2 regions of the Caproicibacterium argilliputei genome follow, and region 2 is predicted to be linked to the other one. Evidence: predicted binding sites of a transcription regulator. Region 2 holds the regulator's gene; the other holds the start of a gene.

Region 1 (10,427 bases), 1.4 Mb from region 2:
TGTCGCCGACCTTGCCGTTTGCATAGATGTAGTACTTACCAGCAGTGCCGTTCCATGGGTCATAAGTGCCAGTTTCAGCAACTTTGCCGTTGCCTGTGCCGTACTTCAGGTCAGCAGCAGTAATGCCAGCCTTGTCAGCAGAGAAGTCAACAGTTGCATAGGTGGACTGTGTCATCTTAACAACGGTATCAGCTGTGACAGCCTTTGCTTCTGTGTCGCCGAGGTTCTGAACCTTTGTGGTCAGGACCGGAGCCTGCTCTGCTGTCAAAGTAATCTGAGCATCCTGAGAGCTCAGAGTTGTGCCAAACGGTTTGTAGACTGTGCCGTCTTTGTTTACCAGTGTAGCTGTAACAACAACGTTGTTGGAACCGTTGATATTTGCAGCTGTATAACCGGTGGACTTCACTGCGCAGGACAGGGAATCAGCAGAAGGAGTCAAGGAAACAGAATCCTTGCTAGCAGTCCATTTGACAGATACGCCAGTCGGCAAAGACAGGTTCGGTACAGTGGAAGCCTTAAGAGTAGCAGAAGAGCCATCACCAATGGCAACATCTGCGTTGTCAAGAAGAATGCCCTGCAATTCTGCAGCCTTTACAACGTAATTGTAAACATTCTTGCCTACATTTGCACTCTCAACTGTTGTAAAGCCAGGCATATTGAATGCACCGGAACTTGCATAGTTAGTAGTATACAGAACGCTACCAACTGTAGCATTTGTTACAGTCAGGTTCAAGTGAGTGTTAATCTGACCATTTGCAGCAATTGTGAAGCTGTTTGCAGGAATGATGATTGTGCCAGTGCCATCCGGAGAAGCCTGTGTGTAAATAGACTTAGCATTCAGCTTTCCGTTAACTTTCACAATGCTGGTATCAGCAGAATTATCGCCGCAAGCATCGCTCGCTGTGCCAACAGTACCTGTTGCAATAGCACCAGTTGTCAACTCCGCACCTGCATTAACAGTAACACGACCAATGTTCTTCAGGTCACCAGTAGTAAATTTGCCAGCGGTTAAAGCAAAGGAAGCATCAAACGGGCAATCTGCAAATGCACCCTGTGTGCCGGAAATCGTGCCAAGAGTCAAAGTCTTCGCATCAGAAGTTGTGGTTACAGAAACAGCACCGCTCGCGGTTACGTTTCCAATTGTGACAAGACCCTGAGCAGCTTCGTCGGCATCCTGAGTTGTTACAACTGTCAGGTTCTTTGTGGAGATATTTCCCAAAGAGATTGTGCCGTATTTTCCGTTCACAGGATCTACCGAGCCAGTAGCGGTAACTGCAGTTGCACCTGTAATGTCGCCAACCTTAACTGTAGGAGCAGTGGTTCTGGTTGTAGCATTGTCGACATCAGTAGTTACGTTAGTAGCACCTGTAATGCTGGCAACAGTACCGTCCTGAAGTGCAACATCACCTGCGCCAGAGACAGCGCCAACAAGGGCATCCTCGTCAACAGTCAGCTTATGGCTGTTCAGTTTAACCGCAACATTAGTCAGGTTATAGTCATCATCGGCTGTTACGTTGTTAGTGGCAGTCTCCTGACCAAAGCTTCTTACACCATTGAACTCTGCATCAGCAGACAAAGTGTAAGTGTTATCAACAGTCAGTGTTGCAGGAACAGCAGTTGCATCCTTATCGCCATGCACATATGCAGTAATTGTAGTTGCACCAGTTTTCACTGCGGAAGCCGGCTGTGCTGCCACGGTAACGGCAGCGGCATTAGATACTGTTGTTACTGTCTTCTGAGTATCCGCCGGGTCTACAAGCGGAATATTCGAATTGCCAGTAGCAAAATCATATCCACTTGCTGCTTCATATGTAGCTTGTGCATCCGAACCTGCCTTTACAGTATAAACGCCAAATTCTTTTGTCTGGTTGAAAGAAGCAGTAACATCAGAATCAACATAAGTACCCGCTGTCATTGTAGCATCCGTAGGAAGTACCAATGCAGCATTGTTTGCGTAAACATAAACATTGACTGTCATTTTTACGCTAGTTGCTTTATATTGTGCTGTCTGATTGTGCTTGCCTGTCTCAATTTTTCCAAAATCGGCAGTGCCATAAGCAGTGAAAGTAACTTTCTTATTGGCTTTGCCCAGTTTTACTTCACCGGTCGTATTATTGACTGTTGCGACATTATTATCAGAAGATACCCAGTTATACTTGTCATTGGCGTTCTGATTAGCGTTTACATCAACACTCTCTTTGTTGTCGCCAATGTTAATGGTTGCACCATCAACAATTTTTGTAGGCAGTGTGAAAGTATTGGCAGCACCAGCTGTTGAATCATAAACTGCTGCAATATCTTGTGCTGTTGTGGAAATAGTGGGCGTTGTTGCTGCAAAAGCGGAGCTGGTGCTCATTGCAAAAGCGCTGGTGACCATCGCAGCGGAAAGCGCGATGGCAGCGATTCTGCTCATTTTTTTGTTCATCCTTTTTGTCCTCCTTAAAATAATTGTGCGTATTTGCGCGTGCTATGAGAGTGAAACAGCATGACAGCACCCCACTTTAGAAAAAGGCCCGGCGCAAAGCCGCCGGAAACGGCTGTTTCCACAGGTGCTGCCAATTCGTTTAAGAAGATTATATGATAATGAATTGGTAAAGTCAAGTGCATGTGCCGAGAATTGCAAAGATTTATTTAAAAAAATCTCACAAAAAATTTATAAAAAGAAGAACAATTACCACAATTTGCTCTCCTGCGCGCCGGTGTCACACACGCAGCCGCGCGCCTGTGTGCCCACCACACGGATGCCACAAAGCGGCTCGCCGCGGCGGTTGCCGGGGCAGCGCAGTGCCAGGCCGCCGCTGTCCCAGCAAAGCGCCGTGCGGTTGCAGCAGCCGCCGCCTGCCTGCAGAAAGGCGCAGTTGGAAACGGTGCAGTGCTTCATGGCGGGCATGGCGGCCCACTCCGCGGCGATACAGCGCGCGCCATCGGGGGCTTCACCGCAGGAAAGCAGCACGTGCGCGGCGGAAAGCCCCAGCAGCACCGGCGAAACCGCGCTGTGCGTGCCGTGGTGCGGCGCTTTCACGGCATAGTAATCATGGTACAGAAGCGGCTCTACCGCGGCAATGGTTTCGGGCGTAGCGTCGCCGGTCATTAAAACATCGTCGGTACTGCCGCTTTCCGTACGCACATTTTGAAACACAAGGGAAGCGGCATTCACCTGCCGGCTGTACGCTTCGCGCACCGACTGGCTTTCCAGCAGGGCACAAACCTCGGCGGCGGCAGGCAGACACGCCAGCGCGGGGGCAAGGGCGTCAATGCGGTCAAGCACCGCCAGCGCGGCGGCGGCGTCTGCACTCTGCACCGGGCACTGCGTGCAAAGCCGGGTATACAAATTGCAAAAAGTATAGAAATCATCCAGAAAATCCTGCAGCAAATCCGCACCCGGCTGTTCCGGCTGCTCCACATAGCGGTGCAGGCGCTCCACCGCGTCCGCGAAGCCCTCGTCAAAGGGGTAGTCCTGCCGCGGCGGCCACAGGCACTCGAACGTCACGCCGCCGGAAACGAAGCAGTCCCCCTGCCCCAGCGCATAGGCGGTGCCTTGCTGTGTCTGGCGCAGCACACGGGAAAAGGACTTGAGCGCGCCGGTGCTGACCTGACCGCAGAAGCCCTGCCGCGGCAAAAACACATACGCAAATAAAGCAAATTCGAGCAGCAGCGGCAGGCCGCGCTCATCGCAGGGGGAGCAGGGCAGGTACAGCTCCTCAAAATAGTTCGGCTGCGCGTCCAGAATATCCCACAGGCCGCAGGCGTGGTCGCGGTGATAATGCGTCAGCAAAAAAGCCCGATGGGCAACGCCGCTGTAGCGTGCCGTCAGGCTTTTCTGCGCATATTCTTTAAAGTTCCGCGCGCCTTCGCGAATCACGGTGTTGAGGCTGCCGCAGTCCACCATCAGCAGGCTATTGGAATCGGTGCCCAGAACCACACATTCGCCGTACTCAACATTATGTAAATCAATCCAACGCATCGGGTTCATCCTTTTTGACAACGATTTCCGCAGGCTTGCCGTCACGGTAGCACACACCGCTGACAAAGCGGCCGTGCGCCCACACGCCGGTGCGTACAATCCTGCCCTGTACGTCACGCTCCTCACAGGAGCCATCCGCAAAACCGCCGCGGAACGTGCCGGTCAGCGTGCCGCCGCCGGACAGGTGCAAACAGCCCTGCCCGTGGTAGCAGTCACCGTGCCAGCTGCCGTCATACAAAACTTTCCCATCGTGATACTCGGTGCCGTACCCGTCACGGCGGCCGTCCAGCCACATCCCATAGTAGGAAAGCGCACCCTCGCCATCAAAGGCTGCGCCGCGGCCAGTGGGGATATTGTTTTCCCACTGCCCGACAAACAGGGAGCCGTCGCGCGCGCTGAAACTGACACCGATGCCGCTGCGGCGGTTCTGGTGCCAATATCCTGCGTAACAGAGCTTGCCGGACTTATAATAGTACGTACCGAAGCCGTCGCGCTTGTCGCCTGCGAAGCCGCCCTCATAGGCGGTATAACCGGAGGGCATCTGCGTGCGGCCGCGCCCCTGCCGTCTGCCGTCCTGCAGGGCACCGAAGTAAAGGTACGTTTCTGTGTCGCTCACCGGAATACGTTTGTCCGGCATCAACGCGTCCGCGCACGGCAGGGCCGGCACGGGGGCAGGCTCCGGCGTGGCGGGCGCCTGCGGCACCGGCTGAAATACCACTGGCACCGGCGCAACGTCCTCCTCAATAACAGCAGGCTCGTCCGGCGTTTCGGTGTCAATGATGCAGTCCTCCAGCGCCGGCAGCGCGGGCTGCGGCAGCGGTTCCTCCACTTCCAGCAGCAGCGGGCCGTCCTCGCTTTCCAGCTCCAAATTCAGCTGCGGCGCGGTGGTCTGGTCCAAAACGTGCTCATTGCGGATAAACTGAAAGGAAATCGGCGTGGCGGGCGTCGCGTCCCAGCCGGGCACGTCCTCCGCTTCCGCGTTGTCACGGTGGGACGCCGCCGTTTGCCGCGCCGCAAGCTCCTGCTGGGTGCAGTAGTAAAAGCGGCCGTCACCGGTTTCCGCCTCGATGTCCGGCGTGCCCGCTTCGTTGTCCATCCAAATGCGCGCAGCGTCGGTTTTTTCCATCGGGTACGCGAAAAGGCGGGTGCGGCGGTACTTGCCGATACCGTCGTCATACCGCAGGCAGTTCAGTTCCTCCCCGACCGGCTCCAGCAAAAGTTCCGGCCGCTTGGGGTTGCCGCGGTAAAAAGAGGAGCGCAGCCAATGGTGGCGGCGGTCAAAGTCCGCTTTTTCCCGCAAGTCGCCTGCGGTGTCCCAGGTCAGGATGGCATAGCCTTCCTCCCCCATGGGCACCGCACGCTGCAGCACCCTGCCCCCGGCGGTCAATTCCCACTTCATGGTTCTGCGCGTCATGCGATACCTGGCCTCGTCATTTGCCCCGAATGTCTGTGCAGCCGCCCGGCCGTGCTGCGGCGCGCCGGTTTCAAAGTAAGCCCGGCGCACCTGTGCCAGCAGTTCACGGTCATCCTCCCGCAGCTGTCTGCTGGTGACGGAATAGAATATTCTGTCGCCCAATTTGGCACCCTTCTTTCCCCTGTATCCGTATTCTATTTTATTATAGGAAATCCGCGCGGTGTATGCAAGCGTTTTCCGCCAAAACAACAAAAGGCGCCGTGCGGCACACCTGCTCTGCCGCGCGGCACCCTTCCGGTTCCGGTTTCACATTCTGGCGCTGACCATGTGCCCAACCTCGTCCATCAGGTCGGTCACCGCACGTTTTGCGCGGCCCGCCCTGCGGCGCAGCTGGCGGTCGTTATCCATTGCCTTGCCCGCGAGCACAACCGCGGCAACGCCCACTGCCACACCAACGCCGATGCCTCTCATCATACTTGCCGTGTTTCGAAACATACGCAAAAACCTCCCCGTTAAAATTGCGGTGCTTATCAGAATAAGCCCCATCATCAGCATACCCTCCCTGCTGCATTTTATCTGGTGAAAATACTGCGCGGGCTGTCTGCTTTTCCCAGACGCGCCGCTTCCTTCTGTGCAGTAGTCTGCCCGGCGGAAAAGCGCGCATACGGCGGAAAATTTTGATACCGGTTCGATTGTGTTGTATAATGCTGTTTTATAGAAGAAAAAGACTGCAGCGCGAAAAAGCTGCACATACTATGAAAAGAAACGGAGATTCTGCCATGCATACACTGAACCTGGTTCTGGTCGAACCGGAAATCCCCCAGAACACCGGCAACATCGCGCGCACCTGCGCACTGACGGGCGCGCGGCTGCATTTAGTAGGGCCGATGGGGTTTCAAATTGACGACCGCAAGCTCAAGCGTGCCGGTCTGGACTACTGGCACCTGCTGGACATTACGTATTACCGCAGTCTGGACGAATTCTTTCAAAAAAATGACGGCCCGTATTTCTATTTTTCCACGAAAGCACGTCATATTCACTCGGACGTCTCCTACCCGGACGGTGCCTATCTGGTGTTCGGCAAAGAAACCGCCGGTCTGCCTGAAGAGCTTCTGAAAGCCAATCCGGACAGCTGCGTGCGCATCCCCATGCGCAACCACCCCGACGCGCGCAGCCTGAACCTCTCCAACAGCGCCGCCATTGCCGCTTATGAAGTGCTGCGCCAGTGGGGCTATCCAGACCTGCTCTGCGAAGGACAGCTGCACCACCTGCATTGGTAAAACAAATAATTGTTGCGTGATTTCCCGTAAAGTTTGTGAAAAAATCAACAATTTTTGCGCAATGTCCCGATAAATCCTTGAAAATAGACAGCCTGTGCTGTATAATTAGCCTGTACTAAAAGGCTTACTACATGGATTCTATTTTTATACCTAATATCAAAAGGAGTGTATCCCATGAACTATCTGAACAAAAAAACCGTCGAAGATATTGATGTCGCCGGTAAACGGGTACTCGTCCGCTGCGACTTCAATGTCCCATTTGACAGTGAAGGAAATATCAGCGACACAAAGCGCATTGACGGTGCCCTGCCCACCATCAAGTACCTGGTGAACCACAAAGCAAAGGTCATTCTCTGCTCCCATTTGGGCCGCCCGAAGGGCGAGTTCAACATGAAATTCTCCCTGGCACCGGTTGCCAAGTGCCTTTCCGAAAAGCTCGGTCAGGAAGTCAAGATGGCAAAAGACGTCATTGGCGAAGACGCCAAGGGCATTGCCGCTTCGCTGAAAGACGGCGAAGTTGAGCTGCTCGAAAACGTTCGCTTCCACAAGGAAGAGGAAAAGAACGACCCGGCGTTTGCAAAAGAGCTGGCATCCATGGCTGACATCTACGTCAACGATGCTTTCGGCACCGCACACCGCGCGCACGCTTCCACCGCCGGTGTGGCAGACTACCTGCCGGCTGTCTGCGGCTACCTCATCCAGAAGGAAATCACCGTGATGGGCACAGCCCTGCAGGACCCGAAGCGTCCGTTTGTTGCCATTCTCGGCGGTGCAAAGGTTTCTGATAAAATCGGCGTCATCACCAACCTGCTTGATAAAGTGGACACCCTCATCATCGGCGGCGCTATGGCTTACACTTTTATGAATGCACTGGGTTACAGCATCGGCTCTTCCCTGTGTGAAAAAGACAAGATCGACACTGCCAAAGATATCATGGCAAAGGCCAAGGAAAAGGACGTCAAATTCCTGATTCCGCTTGACAATGTGGTTGCAAAGGAATATGCTGAGAATGCCGAATTCCAGACCATTCCTTCCGACTGTATCCCGGACGGCTGGATGGGACTGGACATTGGCCCGAAAACACGCGAAGCGTTCGCACAGGCAATCCGCGGCGCAGGCACCGTGGTGTGGAACGGCCCGATGGGCGTTTCTGAATGGAAAAACTTTGCAGCCGGCACCATTGCCGTTGCGAAGGCAGTTGCGGAAAGCAACGCGATTTCCATTATCGGCGGCGGCGACTCCGCAGCGGCAGTCGAAAACCTCGGCTTTGCCGACAAGATGACGCACATTTCCACAGGCGGCGGCGCCTCCCTCGAATTCCTCGAAGGAAAGGTTTTGCCCGGCATTGCCTGCCTGAACGATAAAGATTAATTCTGCCGCAAGGGGCGGGGCTGAGCCCCGTCCCTTTTGTGTTTTCAAAATGAATTCTGCGGGCGTGCCCGCACATACAGGAAAAGGAGCGATTCTCATGAAGAAAGCAATCCGCAAGGCTGTCATCGCCGGAAACTGGAAAATGAACAAAACCCCCGCAGAGGCCAAAGTGCTGCTGGAGGGAATCAAACCGCTGGTAAAAGACGCCGGCTGCGGCGTTGTCTGCTGCGTACCGTACGTAGACCTGCCCGTCGTGCTGGAAGCTGCCAAAGGCACAAACATTGGCGTCGGTGCGGAAAACTGCCACTGGGAAAAAAGCGGCGCCTACACCGGCGAAGTTTCCGCTGAAATGCTCGCCTCCATGGGGGTTCAGTATGTCATTATCGGCCACAGTGAACGCCGTCAGTACTTCGGTGAAACCGATGAAACCGTCAACAAGCGTGTTCGTGCCGCACTGGATGCCGGTCTGACCGTCATTCTCTGCGTGGGCGAAAGCCTGCAGCAGCGCGAGCAGGGCATTACCGGCGAGCTGGTTGCCATGCAGACCAAAATTGCGCTGGGCGGCGTTTCCAAAGAGGAACTGTCCCGCATCATCATCGCTTATGAACCTATCTGGGCCATCGGCACCGGTAAAACCGCAACCAGCGAGCAGGCAAACGAAGTCTGCAAAACCATCCGCGATACCGTTGCCGCTGTTTATGACAAATCCGCCGCAGACGCTCTGACCATTCAGTACGGCGGCTCAATGAAGCCTGCCAATGCGGCAGAACTGCTTGCACAGCCGGATGTTGACGGCGGACTCATCGGCGGTGCTTCCCTGAAGCCGGAAGACTTCGCTGCCATCGTCAAGGCTGCAACCGAGGGCTGAACCCAGCCCGAAACGAACTGACTTACACACAGAAAGGATACAAACTATGGCAAAAAAACCGGTTATCCTGATGATTATGGACGGCTTCGGCATTGCTCCAAAAGAGGGCAACGCCATCGCCGCCGCTAAGAAACCGAACCTCGACCGTCTGTTTGCCGCCAACCCGGTTACACACATTGGTGCTTCCGGCCTGAATGTGGGCCTGCCGGACGGGCAGATGGGCAACAGTGAAGTCGGCCACACCAACATGGGCGCCGGCCGCGTTGTTTATCAGGAGCTTACCCGCATTACCAAGTCCATTGAGGACGGCGATTTCTACACGAATCCCGCCTTTGCAAAAGCTGTTGAAAACTGCAAAGCACACGACAGTGCCCTGCACATTTTCGGCCTGCTTTCCTCCGGCGGCGTACACAGCCACCTGACACATATCTTCGCGCTGGTAGAACTGGCCAAGCGTGCAGGACTGAAAAAAGTTTATCTGCACGCCTTTTTGGACGGCCGTGACGTGCCGCCGAAGTCCGGCAAGGATTTCCTGACACAGTGCGACGCAAAGCTCCAGGAAATCGGCGTCGGCAAGATTGCCACAGTCGCCGGCCGCTACTACGCCATGGACCGCGACAAAAACTGGGACCGCCTGAGCAAGGCTTACGCCGCCATGGTTTACGGCGTGGGAGAAACCGCCGCAACCGCAGAGGAAGCGGTTCAGAATTCCTATGACAAGAATGTTACGGACGAATTCGTTCTGCCCGCCGTAATCGACAAAGCCGGCACCGTGAAGGCCAATGACTCCGTCATCTTCGCAAACTTCCGTCCTGACCGTGCCCGGCAGATTACCCGCGCGTTCGTTGACCCCGCATTTGACGGCTTTGAACGCAAAAACGGCTGCTTCCCGGTCACCTTTGTCACCATGGCGCAGTACGATGCTGAAATGCCGAATGTTACCGTCGCATTCCCGCCGGAAAAGTTGGTCAACACGCTGGGCGAATATATCTCTAACCACGGCATGAAACAGCTGCGCATTGCCGAAACCGAAAAGTACGCGCATGTGACGTTCTTTTTTAACGGCGGCGTGGAAGAGCCGTATCCGGGTGAAGACCGCATTCTGGTCAAATCCCCCAAAGTGGCAACCTATGACCTGCAGCCGGAAATGAGCGCACCGGAAGTCACCGCAAAGCTGGTGGATGCCATTCATTCCGGTAAATACGATATGATTATCCTCAACTTCGCGAACTGCGATATGGTTGGTCACACCGGCGTGTTTGAAGCCGCTGTGAAAGCCGTGGAAACCGTAGACACCTGCGTCGGTAAAGTCACAGACGCCATTGCGGACATGGGCGGCGTCGCGCTGATTACCGCAGACCACGGCAACGCGGATAAAATGGTGGACAAGGACGGCAAGCCCTTTACCGCACACACCACCAACCCGGTTCCGTTCTGCGTAGTCGGCTATCCCTGCAAACTGCGTGAGGGCGGCTGCCTGGCAGACATTGCCCCAACCATGCTGCAGATCATGGGTCTGCCGCAGCCGAA
Region 2 (10,427 bases):
AGCGACGTTGCGCAGCTTGGTTTTTCCCTGCGTGGCGTGTTCGATGGTGCAGTGGAGACTGCCGGTGCTGTGTTTGAATTGGCAAATCGCATTACGCTGGGCATCAGCGAAAAAAACGCGGTCGAAAATCTGCAGTCTATCGGCAGCCAACTGATTGAGCGGGAGCGGCGCGCGCGGACGGAACTGCTGGCAACGGTCGAAGCACAGGATGCGGTTTCGCGCGGGCTTGCGGTGATGGTTGGTGCTCGTATGCTGGAGTTCGGCGAATTTCTGCACCTTTATGCCAATGTGCGCATGGGGCTGTGTGCCGGCTTGGTTCATGGTCTGCGGCCGGAGCAGATGGATACGCTGCTGTTCGCCGTGCAGCCTGCCACAATGGTGCTGCGCGCAGGCAAGGCGCTGGACCCGCAGCAGCGCCAGACACGCCGCGCGCAGCTGGTCAGCGGTGCGCTTTCGGCTGCGCAGCGGCTCTAGTTTTCCTCTTTTGTAAAAACGGTTTCGATGATTTTGCTGCTCTCGGGCGGCGAGTACAGGAAGTGATCCATGTGGTCGCCGGTAAAGTAGTAGTGCGGTGGTTCTGGTTTGCTTTTTAAGTCAAAGGTATCGATAATGACTAATTTGACTTTCATGCGCGCCGGCAGAATGCTTTTGATGTAAACACTCGCCTGCTGGCCAGTCGTCACGCTTTCGCGGCATTCGGCAAGTCCCGCGAGGTTTGGGGTAAGCTCCACAAAAATGCCGTAAGGTTCAATGCTGCGCACAATGCCGCCAACGGTTTCACCACTGTGAAAATGCGCGGCGTTTTCTTCCCAGGTGCCCAGCAGTTCCCGCTGACTTAGCGTGATGCGCCGCCCTTCAATGCTGCGTACAACTGCGCGGATGTCCATACCGGTGGTGAAGCGCTGCCGTGGGTGCTCTATGCGCGAAACACTGATGGCATCAATCGGCATCAGAGCCACAATGCCGCAGCCGATGTCGACAAACGCGCCGAAAGGCTCCAGATGGGTGATACGTGCGTCCAGCACATCCCCCGGAATCAGCTTGCTCAAGTAGTCCCGCCAACAGGCTTCCTGTGCGGCGCGGCGGGAAAGCAGTGCGGTGGTGTGCCCGTTTTCTTCTGAAAATCCGGTTATGTAAAAGCAGACCGGCCGGTTAACGCGGGAAAGCAGCGCGATGTCGCGCACAGTGCCTTCGCGGATTCCCATGGCACCCTCTTCCCGGGGAATGATGCCCTGCATACAGCCGAGATTCACCACCAGATTGTGCTCGCTGTCACACAGAATTGCACGGCTTTCTAAAATTTGACCGGCTCGCGCCGCCTGTGCCAGCGCTGCGGGGGTTCGCAGTGCCGCGCGGTTTTCCGCTTGCTCCAGCCGCCAGCCCTCGGGTTCATATCCAAACATTTGACTACCTCCTTTTTGCCGATACTTTTTACTTATATGCAGCAGAAAGTCTGCGAATACCGATGGACAGGACTTGCATTACCGGAAAGAATTCTGTACAATAAATTTTATCTGTGTTTCGTTTGCAGAAAACGGTTCTGCTTCCGCAGAATCATGAAAGAAGGATGCGTTAAAAAAGATGCAGTTAAAAAAGAGATTGACAGCCGCCGCGCTGGCTTTGGCAGTTGCGCTGGCTGTTGCGGGCTGCGGCTCGTCTGCCGGCGGTGCTTCGTCTGCGGCAGATACGGACAGCCAGGCAGCAAGCAGTGCGGCTTCCGCACAGTCGGCGGCGTCCGGCAGCGATACTTCCTCCGAGTCCGCTGTTCGGCCGGATGACGGAAAGAAACTGGGCTATCAGCTGGAAAAACCTGCGGTAGGAGAAGAAGTTGCGGTTCTGCAGACCAGTCTGGGCACCATCAAGGTACGTCTGTTTCCGGAGGCTGCGCCGAAAACCGTGGAGAATTTTAAAGGGTTGATTAAAAAAGGATATTACAACGGTGTGACCTTTCACCGTGTCATTAAGGATTTTATGATTCAGTCCGGCGACCCCACCGCTACCGGCAGCGGCGGTGACAGCATTTGGAACGAAAATTTTTCCGATGAGTTTAATGCCAATTTGGTCAATCTGCGTGGTTCCCTTGCCATGGCAAACAGTGGGTACAACACAAACGGCAGCCAGTTCTTTATTAACCAGGCGCCCAAAGTTGAAAGTACCCGCTGGGATCAGGTTGCAAGTATGTACAAACAGCTGGAGTCTTATGATAAGAGCGAGTGGTCACAGTTTGCAAACAGTTCGCAGTATTACTCGATTCTGGACCCAAACAAACTGACCGATGCTTACAAAGCCCTTTACGAAAAACAGGGCGGAAACCCGAATTTGGACGGTGCCTACAATGCCTTTACACCGCCGCGCGGTCACTCTGTGTTCGGTCAGGTTTACGAAGGGTTGGACATTGTGGACAAAATTGCAGCAGTGAAAGTAGACAGTGCAGACAAGCCGCTTTCTACGGTAAAAATTGTCAAAGCAACACTTGAAAAATATGCGGGATAATGGTATGCTGTGTTTGGAATACGGAAATACTGAAAGCGGAAGGGAAGGATCATAAATGGCGGAATTAATTCATGCAGATGAAGCTGTGTTTGACAAAACGCTGAAAGAGAACAAGGTTGTCCTTTGCGATTTTTGGGCAACCTGGTGCGGTCCCTGCAAAATGCTTGGGCCGGTCATCGAACAGCTTGCGCAGGAGTACGATGGGCGTGTGGCGGTTATGAAAGTGGATGTGGACAAAAACCAGGATCTTGCGGCGAAATTTGCCGTAATGAGCATCCCAACAGTTTTTGTTTTCCGTGACGGCAGTCCGGTGGACAGCAAGGTTGGCGCTATGCCGGTTGATGACTACCGTAAAATGTTGGATGCGGTTTTATAACGTAGAAAATACAGAAAGATGCCCGCGACAGAGCAAAACTTTGGCGCGGGCATCTTTCTGTAGCAGCGGCTTTTCCTTGACAAGCATCTAGATGAAGTGCTATCATTAAAACAATTGTTTTTTGTCGGGAGCAGGCAAAAAAGAGAGAAATCTTATGCGTATGGAGGATGTTATGGCAGCAAAATATATCTTTGTCACAGGCGGTGTCGTTTCAGGATTGGGAAAGGGAATTACAGCTGCTTCCCTTGGCCGTTTACTGAAAGCGCGCGGTCTGCGTGTTACCATGCAGAAATTTGACCCTTACCTGAATGTGGACCCAGGTACCATGAATCCGTTTCAGCATGGTGAAGTTTTCGTGACGGATGACGGCGCGGAAACTGATTTGGATTTGGGGCACTACGAGCGGTTTATTGACGAAAGCCTGACGCAGAACAGCAATGTTACCTCCGGACGTATTTACTACAACGTGATTCAGAAAGAGCGCAACGGTGACTACGGCGGGGGCACCGTACAGGTTATTCCGCACATCACCAACGAAATTAAGGAGCGCATTTCTGCCGCGCGGGACAACGTTGATGTGGCAATCATCGAAGTTGGCGGTACTGTCGGCGATATCGAAAGTCAGCCTTTTTTGGAGGCCATTCGCCAGTTTGCAACCGAAGAGGGCCGCGAAAACTGTATGTTCATCCATGTTACGCTGGTTCCATATCTGAACTGTTCCCATGAGCATAAATCTAAACCAACGCAGCACAGCGTTAAGGAGCTGCTTTCTATCGGCATTCAGCCGGATGTGATTGTGCTGCGCTCCGAAAAGAAAATCGGCGAGGATATCAAAAAGAAAATCGCGCTGTTCTGCAATGTGCGTGAAGACTGCGTGATTGAGAACCTGGACTTGCCGCTTTTATATGAAGTTCCGCTTGCGCTGCGCGATGAAAAGCTAGACGAAATTGTCTGCCGTCGCCTGGCGCTGGATACGCGCGGGCCGGATCTTGCGGACTGGATCAGCATGGTGCACACGGCGCTTTCTATGACCGACAGTGTCAACATTGCTCTGGTTGGCAAGTATGTGGAACTGCATGATGCCTATCTCAGCGTTGCAGAAGCGCTCACGCATGGCGGGATTGGCAACAATGTCAAGGTCAATGTGCAGTGGATTGACTCCGAAAAAATCACGCCGGAGAATGTGGCGGATATTCTGAAAGACGCAGACGGTGTTTTGGTGCCGGGCGGCTTTGGCGAGCGCGGCATTGAGGGCATGATCACCGCGATTCATTGGGCGCGTGTCAATCGGGTGCCGCTGCTGGGCATCTGCTTGGGTATGCAGCTCTGCATTGTGGAGTACGCACGCAACGTGATGGGAATTGCGGACGCGAATTCGGCAGAGTTTGATCCACAGAGCAAAAATCATGTCATTGACCTGATGCCGGAGCAGAAGGACGTAGAGCAGTTGGGCGGCACCATGCGCCTGGGCAAATATCCGTGCAAGCTTACCTCCGGCACGCTGGCGTGGCGGCTTTACAACCAGGAGCCTCTGGTTTACGAGCGCCATCGTCACCGCTTTGAAGTTAACAACGAGTACCGCAGCCGTATGGAAGAAGCGGGTGTAACCTTCGCCGGCAAGAGCCCGGATGACCGCATTGTAGAGATGATGGAAGTAGACGCCAATCCGTTCTTTATCGGCAGCCAATTTCATCCAGAATTTAAGTCCCGCCCAAACCGCCCGCATCCGCTGTTTAAAGGTCTGGTGGGGGCAGCAAAGGCATATCAGGCAGAAAAAAAATGACGTGTCGGTTTTGACACAGAAAAAATCCAGCCGTTACGGGAGCTTCCCGAATCCGGCTGGATTTTTATATTTGCACTTTTTGGGGTTTTTGAGCTTCCGGTGCGTTGCTGATGCAGTAGCACAGCGTCAGCAGGCTGTCATTCAGATGTACGTTTTCTACAACCGCATTCGGATACTTCATGTTGATGTCGTAATGGCTGAAGTTCCAGTAGTTGTGAATCCCCAGTGGATAAAGCCGGTCAACCGTTGCTTCCACAGCAGTGCGCGGAATGCAGAGGACGGCCATTTCAGGCTTTTTCTCTTTGCAGAAATTTTCAAAGCAAGCGGTGTTCAAAACTTCCATTCCACGAATCACCGTACCGATTTTCTGCGGCGCGTCATCAAAAATACCGATTAGTTCAAATCCGAGCTGCTCAAAGTTCATGTGCGCGGCGATGGCGCGCCCCAGATTGCCGGCGCCGAACAGCACGGTGCGGTAGTTATGCTCTACCCCGAGGATATGGCCGATTTCTGCGGCAAGCTGCTCGACAATGTAGCCGTATCCCTGCTGACCGAAACCACCGAAGCAGTTTAAGTCCTGCCGAATTTGCGAAGCGGTCAAGCCCAGCTTTCCGGAAAGCTCCGTAGAGGAAATGCGGGTGACACCGTCGCGCTTCAGCTGATTCAGAAAGCGGTAGTACCGCGGCAGGCGTCGGATAACAGACATCGAAATATTTTCACGTTTGGGCATGAACAATCCTTCTTTCTGCGAAGCAGCGGCTGCTGCCCCAAAGGCCTGCGTCCGTATGCACGCAATTTTAAAATCAAATCACAGCAGCGGCTCCAGGCGCGCTGCAATTTCTTTCAGAAAGGTTTCCGTGTCGGCTTTGCGCTTGGTTGGCAGGCTGGAAAGCTGATAGAGGTCGCCCGTCATTACACCGTCGGCAATGGTCTGCAGCGCGGCTTTCTCCAACTTTTCACCAAACGCCTGCAGTCGGGGCAGTGCGTCCAGTTCTCCGCGCTTTTTCAGTGCACCGCTCCAGGCAAAGAGCGTGGCAATGCTGTTGGTGCTGGTTGGCTCGCCCTTGAGGTATTTATAGTAGTGACGCTGCACGGTGCCGTGTGCGGCTTCATATTCGTAAACACCGGCAGGGGAAACCAGAACGCTCGTCATCATGGCCAAACTGCCGAAGGCTGTTGCCACCATGTCGCTCATGACATCGCCGTCGTAGTTCTTGCACGCCCAGATGTAGCCACCCTCACTGCGGATGACACGCGCAACGGCATCATCAATCAGCGTGTAGAAGTACGTAATGCCGGCGTTTTTAAACTTTTCCTGATACTCCGTTTCAAAGATTTCCTGGAAAATATCCTTAAATCGATGGTCGTATTTTTTGGAGATGGTGTCTTTGGAGGAAAACCACAAATCCTGCTTGGTGGTCAATGCATAGTCGAAGCAGGCGTGCGCGAAAGAGGCGATGGAAGCATCCAGGTTGTGCTGCCCCTGCACGATGCCTGCGCCATCAAAGGTATGAATGGTCTGACGGGTTTCCCGACCGTCTTTGTCCGTTACGACCAGTTCTGCTTTTGCGCCGGCGAGTACGGTCATTTCCACGTTTTTATAGAGATCACCGTAAGCGTGGCGGGCAATCGTGATCGGCTTTTTCCAGCTTGGGAGGAACGGTGTAACTCCCTTTACCAGAATCGGCGCACGAAACACGGTGCCGTCCAGAATGGCGCGGATGGTTCCGTTCGGGCTTTTCCACATCTGGTGCAGGTTGTATTCTTTGACGCGGGCGGCGTTTGGCGTAATGGTTGCGCATTTAACGCCAACGCCGTATTTTTTGGTTGCCTGCGCAGCTTCCACAGTTACCTTGTCCGCAGTTTCGTCGCGGTGCTTAAGCCCTAGGTCGTAGTATTCCGTTTTCAGGTCAACATAAGGCTCCAACAGAATTTCCTTGATCATTTTCCAGAGGATGCGGGTCATTTCGTCGCCGTCCATTTCGACCAGCGGCGTTTTCATTTGTATTTTATCCATTTAAGGGTACCTCCATGAATCAAAATTGCCGAAGTTTAAGAAATTGGAAATTCGAGCAGACCAAGCAGCAACAGATGGACGGGATAAAAAATGTAAAAAGCCCATTTGTTCAGCCGCGGATGTGTCTCGCCGCCGCGCCTGCCGTTGTACAGGGCGAGTGGGAAAAGCGCCAGCAAAACGCACAGCTGCATGGCAAACAGCCGCATCGACCGCAGTTGGGAGAAAAATGCCGCACAGACTAGGGCGGAAAGAATAAATCCCAGTGCCTGCTTTTTAAAATCACCGCGGTAGATCCAGAATACCAGCGTGAACACCACGCCAAAAATCGGCCAGTCGCCCAAAAGCGTGGCGGCTATGCAGCCGGCAATCGCCAGAACGCGCAGCGCGGTGTTTTGAATCCGGTCATAGGAAAGAATTGCCAGCAGAGAAAAAAACAGCGTCCAGATCATTCCGGTTTCAGGCCGCAGTGTGCCGCTTTCAAAATAGGAATAGCAGGGCCACGACAGCAGTGCGAAAACGCCGAGCCGTAACAGGTACTTGCGCACATTGTGCGTGTAGTGATAGCCTTCTGCCAGAAAGAAGCACATACAGGGCGCCGTGATACGGCCGAAGGCGTGCAGGGCAAAGCCTGCCGCCGAAAGTGTCGGAACAAATGCCCATGCAATATGGTCAATCAACATACACGCAATGGCGAACCACTTGATGGCGCTGGCACTCAGCCCGCGCTGTGCAGGCGCTGAGAAAGTTTCTGTTTTCATCCGTTTTGCTGCTTGGTGTAGTTTAGCAGACCACCCGCCAAAACCATTTCGCGCTGCCGGTTTGTGAGCTGAGCCTTTGCCCGGAAAGTAAAGCCTTTGGTTTCATTCTTTACCGTAATCGGCTGTGCGTTTTCCAGTTCCGTGCGTACCTGCGGCAGGGAAAGGTCGTCCATTTCGTCAATGCGGTCGTAGTCGCTTTCTGCTTCAAATACAAGCGGTAGAATACCCGCGTTGGCCAGATTTGCACAGTGAATCCGCGCGAAGCTTTTTACCAGCACCGCCTGAATGCCCAGATACAGCGGCACCAGTGCGGCGTGCTCACGGGAGGAACCCTGCCCGTAGTTCTGTCCGCCGACGATGATTCCCTTACCGTATTCCTTTGCACGTGCCGGAAATTCCTTGTCACATACGGTGAAGCAGAAATTAGAGAGGTAGGGGATATTGCTGCGGTACGGCAAAATCTTGGCCCCTGCCGGCATAATGTGGTCCGTGGTGATATTGTCGCCAACTTTCAGCAGCGCCTTAGCGGAAATGGAGTCTGCCAGCGGCGTGGTGGTCGGAAACGGCTTGATGTTCGGGCCGCGCAGGATCTTGACATTTTTTGCGTCTTCCGGGGTGGCAGGTGCAATGACCATGTTGTCATTGATAAGGAAAGCGTTCGGCATGGGAATCGCAGCCTCATCGCCCAGGGTGCGCGGGTCGGTCAGCACACCTGTCAGTGCACTGGCTGCTGCGGTTTCCGGACTGACCAGGAAGATCTGACCGTCTGCCGTGCCGGAACGCCCCTCAAAGTTGCGGTTAAAAGTACGTAGGGAAATGCCGGCGCTGTTTGGGGACTGCCCCATGCCGATGCAGGGGCCGCAGGCACACTCCAGCACCCGCGCGCCCGCGCCGATGATGTCGCCCAGTGCGCCGTTTTTCGCCAGCATATTGTACACCTGCTTGCTGCCGGGGGCAATTGCCAGGCTGACGGTATCGGCGGCGGTTTTGCCTTTGAGAATGGATGCAACACGCATCATGTCCAGATAAGAGGAATTTGTACAGGAGCCGATGCAGACCTGGTCGATTTTCATACCGGTCAACTCCCGCACAGTTTTTACATTGTCTGGGCTGTGGGGGCAGGCCGCCATGGGTTCCAGTGCGGAAAGGTCAATGGTGATTTCCTCGTCATAAACAGCGTCCGCATCTGAGGAAAGGGGTTTCCAGTCCGCTTCGCGCCCCTGCGCCGCCAAAAACTGGCGTGTAACAGTATCGCTGGGGAAAATGCTGGTGGTTGCACCAAGCTCCGCGCCCATGTTGGTGATGGTTGCCCGCTCCGGAACTGTCAGCGAGGCAACGCCTTCGCCAGCGTACTCTACGATTTTGCCGACGCCGCCCTTGACTGTCAGCACCTGCAGAACTTTTAGAATCACATCCTTGGCGCTGACCCATGCGGGCAGCCGTCCGGTCAGGTTGACACGCAGCATTTTCGGCATATTGATGTGGTACGCGCCGCCGCCCATTGCCACGGCAACGTCCAGTCCGCCCGCGCCGATGGCGAGCATACCGATACCGCCGCCGGTCGGGGTGTGGCTGTCGGAACCGATTAAGGTTTTGCCCGGAATACCAAAGCGCTCCAGGTGCACCTGATGGCAGATGCCGTTGCCCGGGCGGGAAAACCAGATGCCGTGCTTTTTTGCAACACTTTGAATAAAGCGGTGGTCGTCCGCATTTTCAAAGCCGGTCTGCAGCGTGTTGTGGTCAATGTACGCGACACTTTTTTCGGTTTTTACGCGGTCAACGCCCATCGCTTCAAATTCCAGATACGCCATGGTGCCGGTGGCATCCTGTGTCAGTGTCTGGTCAATTTTCAGCCCGATGTCGCTGCCAACGGTCATCTCGCCGGAAACTAGGTGCTCCCGAATGATCTTCTGTGCAATGGTCAGTCCCATTTTTTGAAGTCCCCCTTTTATTTGCGCAGGCACTGCCCTTCGGCGCCACAGAAGCGGATGCAGTGCGGCAAAGTCGGCATGCCTGAAAAAGACGCTTTTATCTATTATCTATAAAAAATCATATTTTGTCAATCCGTTCACAAATGGAATGTGCAGGAGAAGCCTGTGAAAATTGCATGGAAAAACGGTTTTTGAAACTTGTACTGCCCTGCAGTTGGCGCCGTGCCCGCGGCTTTGCACAATTTTCTTGCGGCGCGGCCGTGCTTTTTCTTTCTTTTTATGGTATACTAAAATACATTCTAAAAGACAACTGCAGACGGTCAGAAAACTTTTATACATATTTTTTCACCTTCACGGCAGACTAATGCTGCAGGAGGTGGCAGTGTTGAGAACGTATAAAAATTATACATCCATGCAGGCACAGGATGAGCGGGAAACAGCGGATACAGATGCCGATGAGCCTTTTTCAGATGCCGGCACCATTGTGGCCGGCAGCGGGAACCACACCATTCATTGCCTGACGATTATCGGTCAGATTGAAGGGCACACGCTTCTGCCCAGTTCCAGTAAAACCACGAAGTACGAGCACGTTATTCCGCAGCTTGTGGAAATCGAGGAGGACGAAAAAACCGATGGCCTGCTGATTCTGCTTAACACAGTCGGCGGGGATGTGGAGGCCGGTCTGGCTCTGGCAGAACTGGTGGCCAGCATGACCAAGCCCACGGTCAGTCTGGTGCTGGGCGGCGGGCACAGCATCGGTGTGCCGCTTGCGGTGGCTGCCAAGCGCAGCTTTATTGTGCCCAGCGCAACCATGACCGTGCACCCGGTGCGCATGAACGGTCTGATGCTGGGTGTTCCCCAGACCATGGATTATTTTCAGCGGATGCAGGAGCGCATCACACAATTCGTGATATCAAACAGCCACATTTCGCAGGAGCGCTTTATGCAGCTCGCCATGAACACTAAGGAGTTGGTCATGGATGTCGGAACGGTGCTGGATGGGGAAGAAGCAGTGCGCGAAGGACTGATTGACTCCCTCGGTGGTTTGTCCGATGCAGTCAAATGCCTG

Evidence for each region. The regulator Rex, encoded in region 2, represses fermentation and respiration genes when NADH is low (regulators of the CRP and FNR family bind a similar motif). The targets are predictions, from matches to a motif close to ATTGTTAANNNNTTAACAAT.
Region 1: PXC00_RS12645 (phosphoglycerate kinase) is a predicted target of Rex. The motif match lies at 6,691-6,710, and genes of this name have one in related genera.

What each region holds. Positions count from the first base shown of each region.
Region 1 is NZ_CP135996.1:2,617,148-2,627,574, forward strand. It holds gene PXC00_RS12620 (beta strand repeat-containing protein) at 1-2,425, opposite strand, end outside; gene PXC00_RS12625 (ComEC/Rec2 family competence protein) at 2,672-3,964, opposite strand; gene PXC00_RS12630 (MORN repeat-containing protein) at 3,951-5,540, opposite strand; gene PXC00_RS12635 (hypothetical protein) at 5,685-5,873, opposite strand; gene PXC00_RS12640 (tRNA (cytidine(34)-2'-O)-methyltransferase) at 6,158-6,658, shown strand; gene PXC00_RS12645 (phosphoglycerate kinase) at 6,833-8,029, shown strand; gene tpiA (triose-phosphate isomerase) at 8,127-8,897, shown strand; gene gpmI (2,3-bisphosphoglycerate-independent phosphoglycerate mutase) at 8,944-10,427, shown strand, end outside.
Region 2 is NZ_CP135996.1:1,223,119-1,233,545, forward strand. It holds gene PXC00_RS05870 (ATP--guanido phosphotransferase) at 1-474, shown strand, start outside; gene PXC00_RS05875 (S1 RNA-binding domain-containing protein) at 471-1,403, opposite strand; gene PXC00_RS05880 (peptidylprolyl isomerase) at 1,582-2,493, shown strand; gene trxA (thioredoxin) at 2,549-2,869, shown strand; gene PXC00_RS05890 (CTP synthase) at 3,042-4,652, shown strand; gene PXC00_RS05895 (redox-sensing transcriptional repressor Rex) at 4,717-5,382, opposite strand; gene PXC00_RS05900 (NADP-dependent isocitrate dehydrogenase) at 5,461-6,669, opposite strand; gene PXC00_RS05905 (TraX family protein) at 6,705-7,427, opposite strand; gene PXC00_RS05910 (aconitate hydratase) at 7,424-9,358, opposite strand; gene PXC00_RS05915 (ClpP family protease) at 9,771-10,427, shown strand, end outside.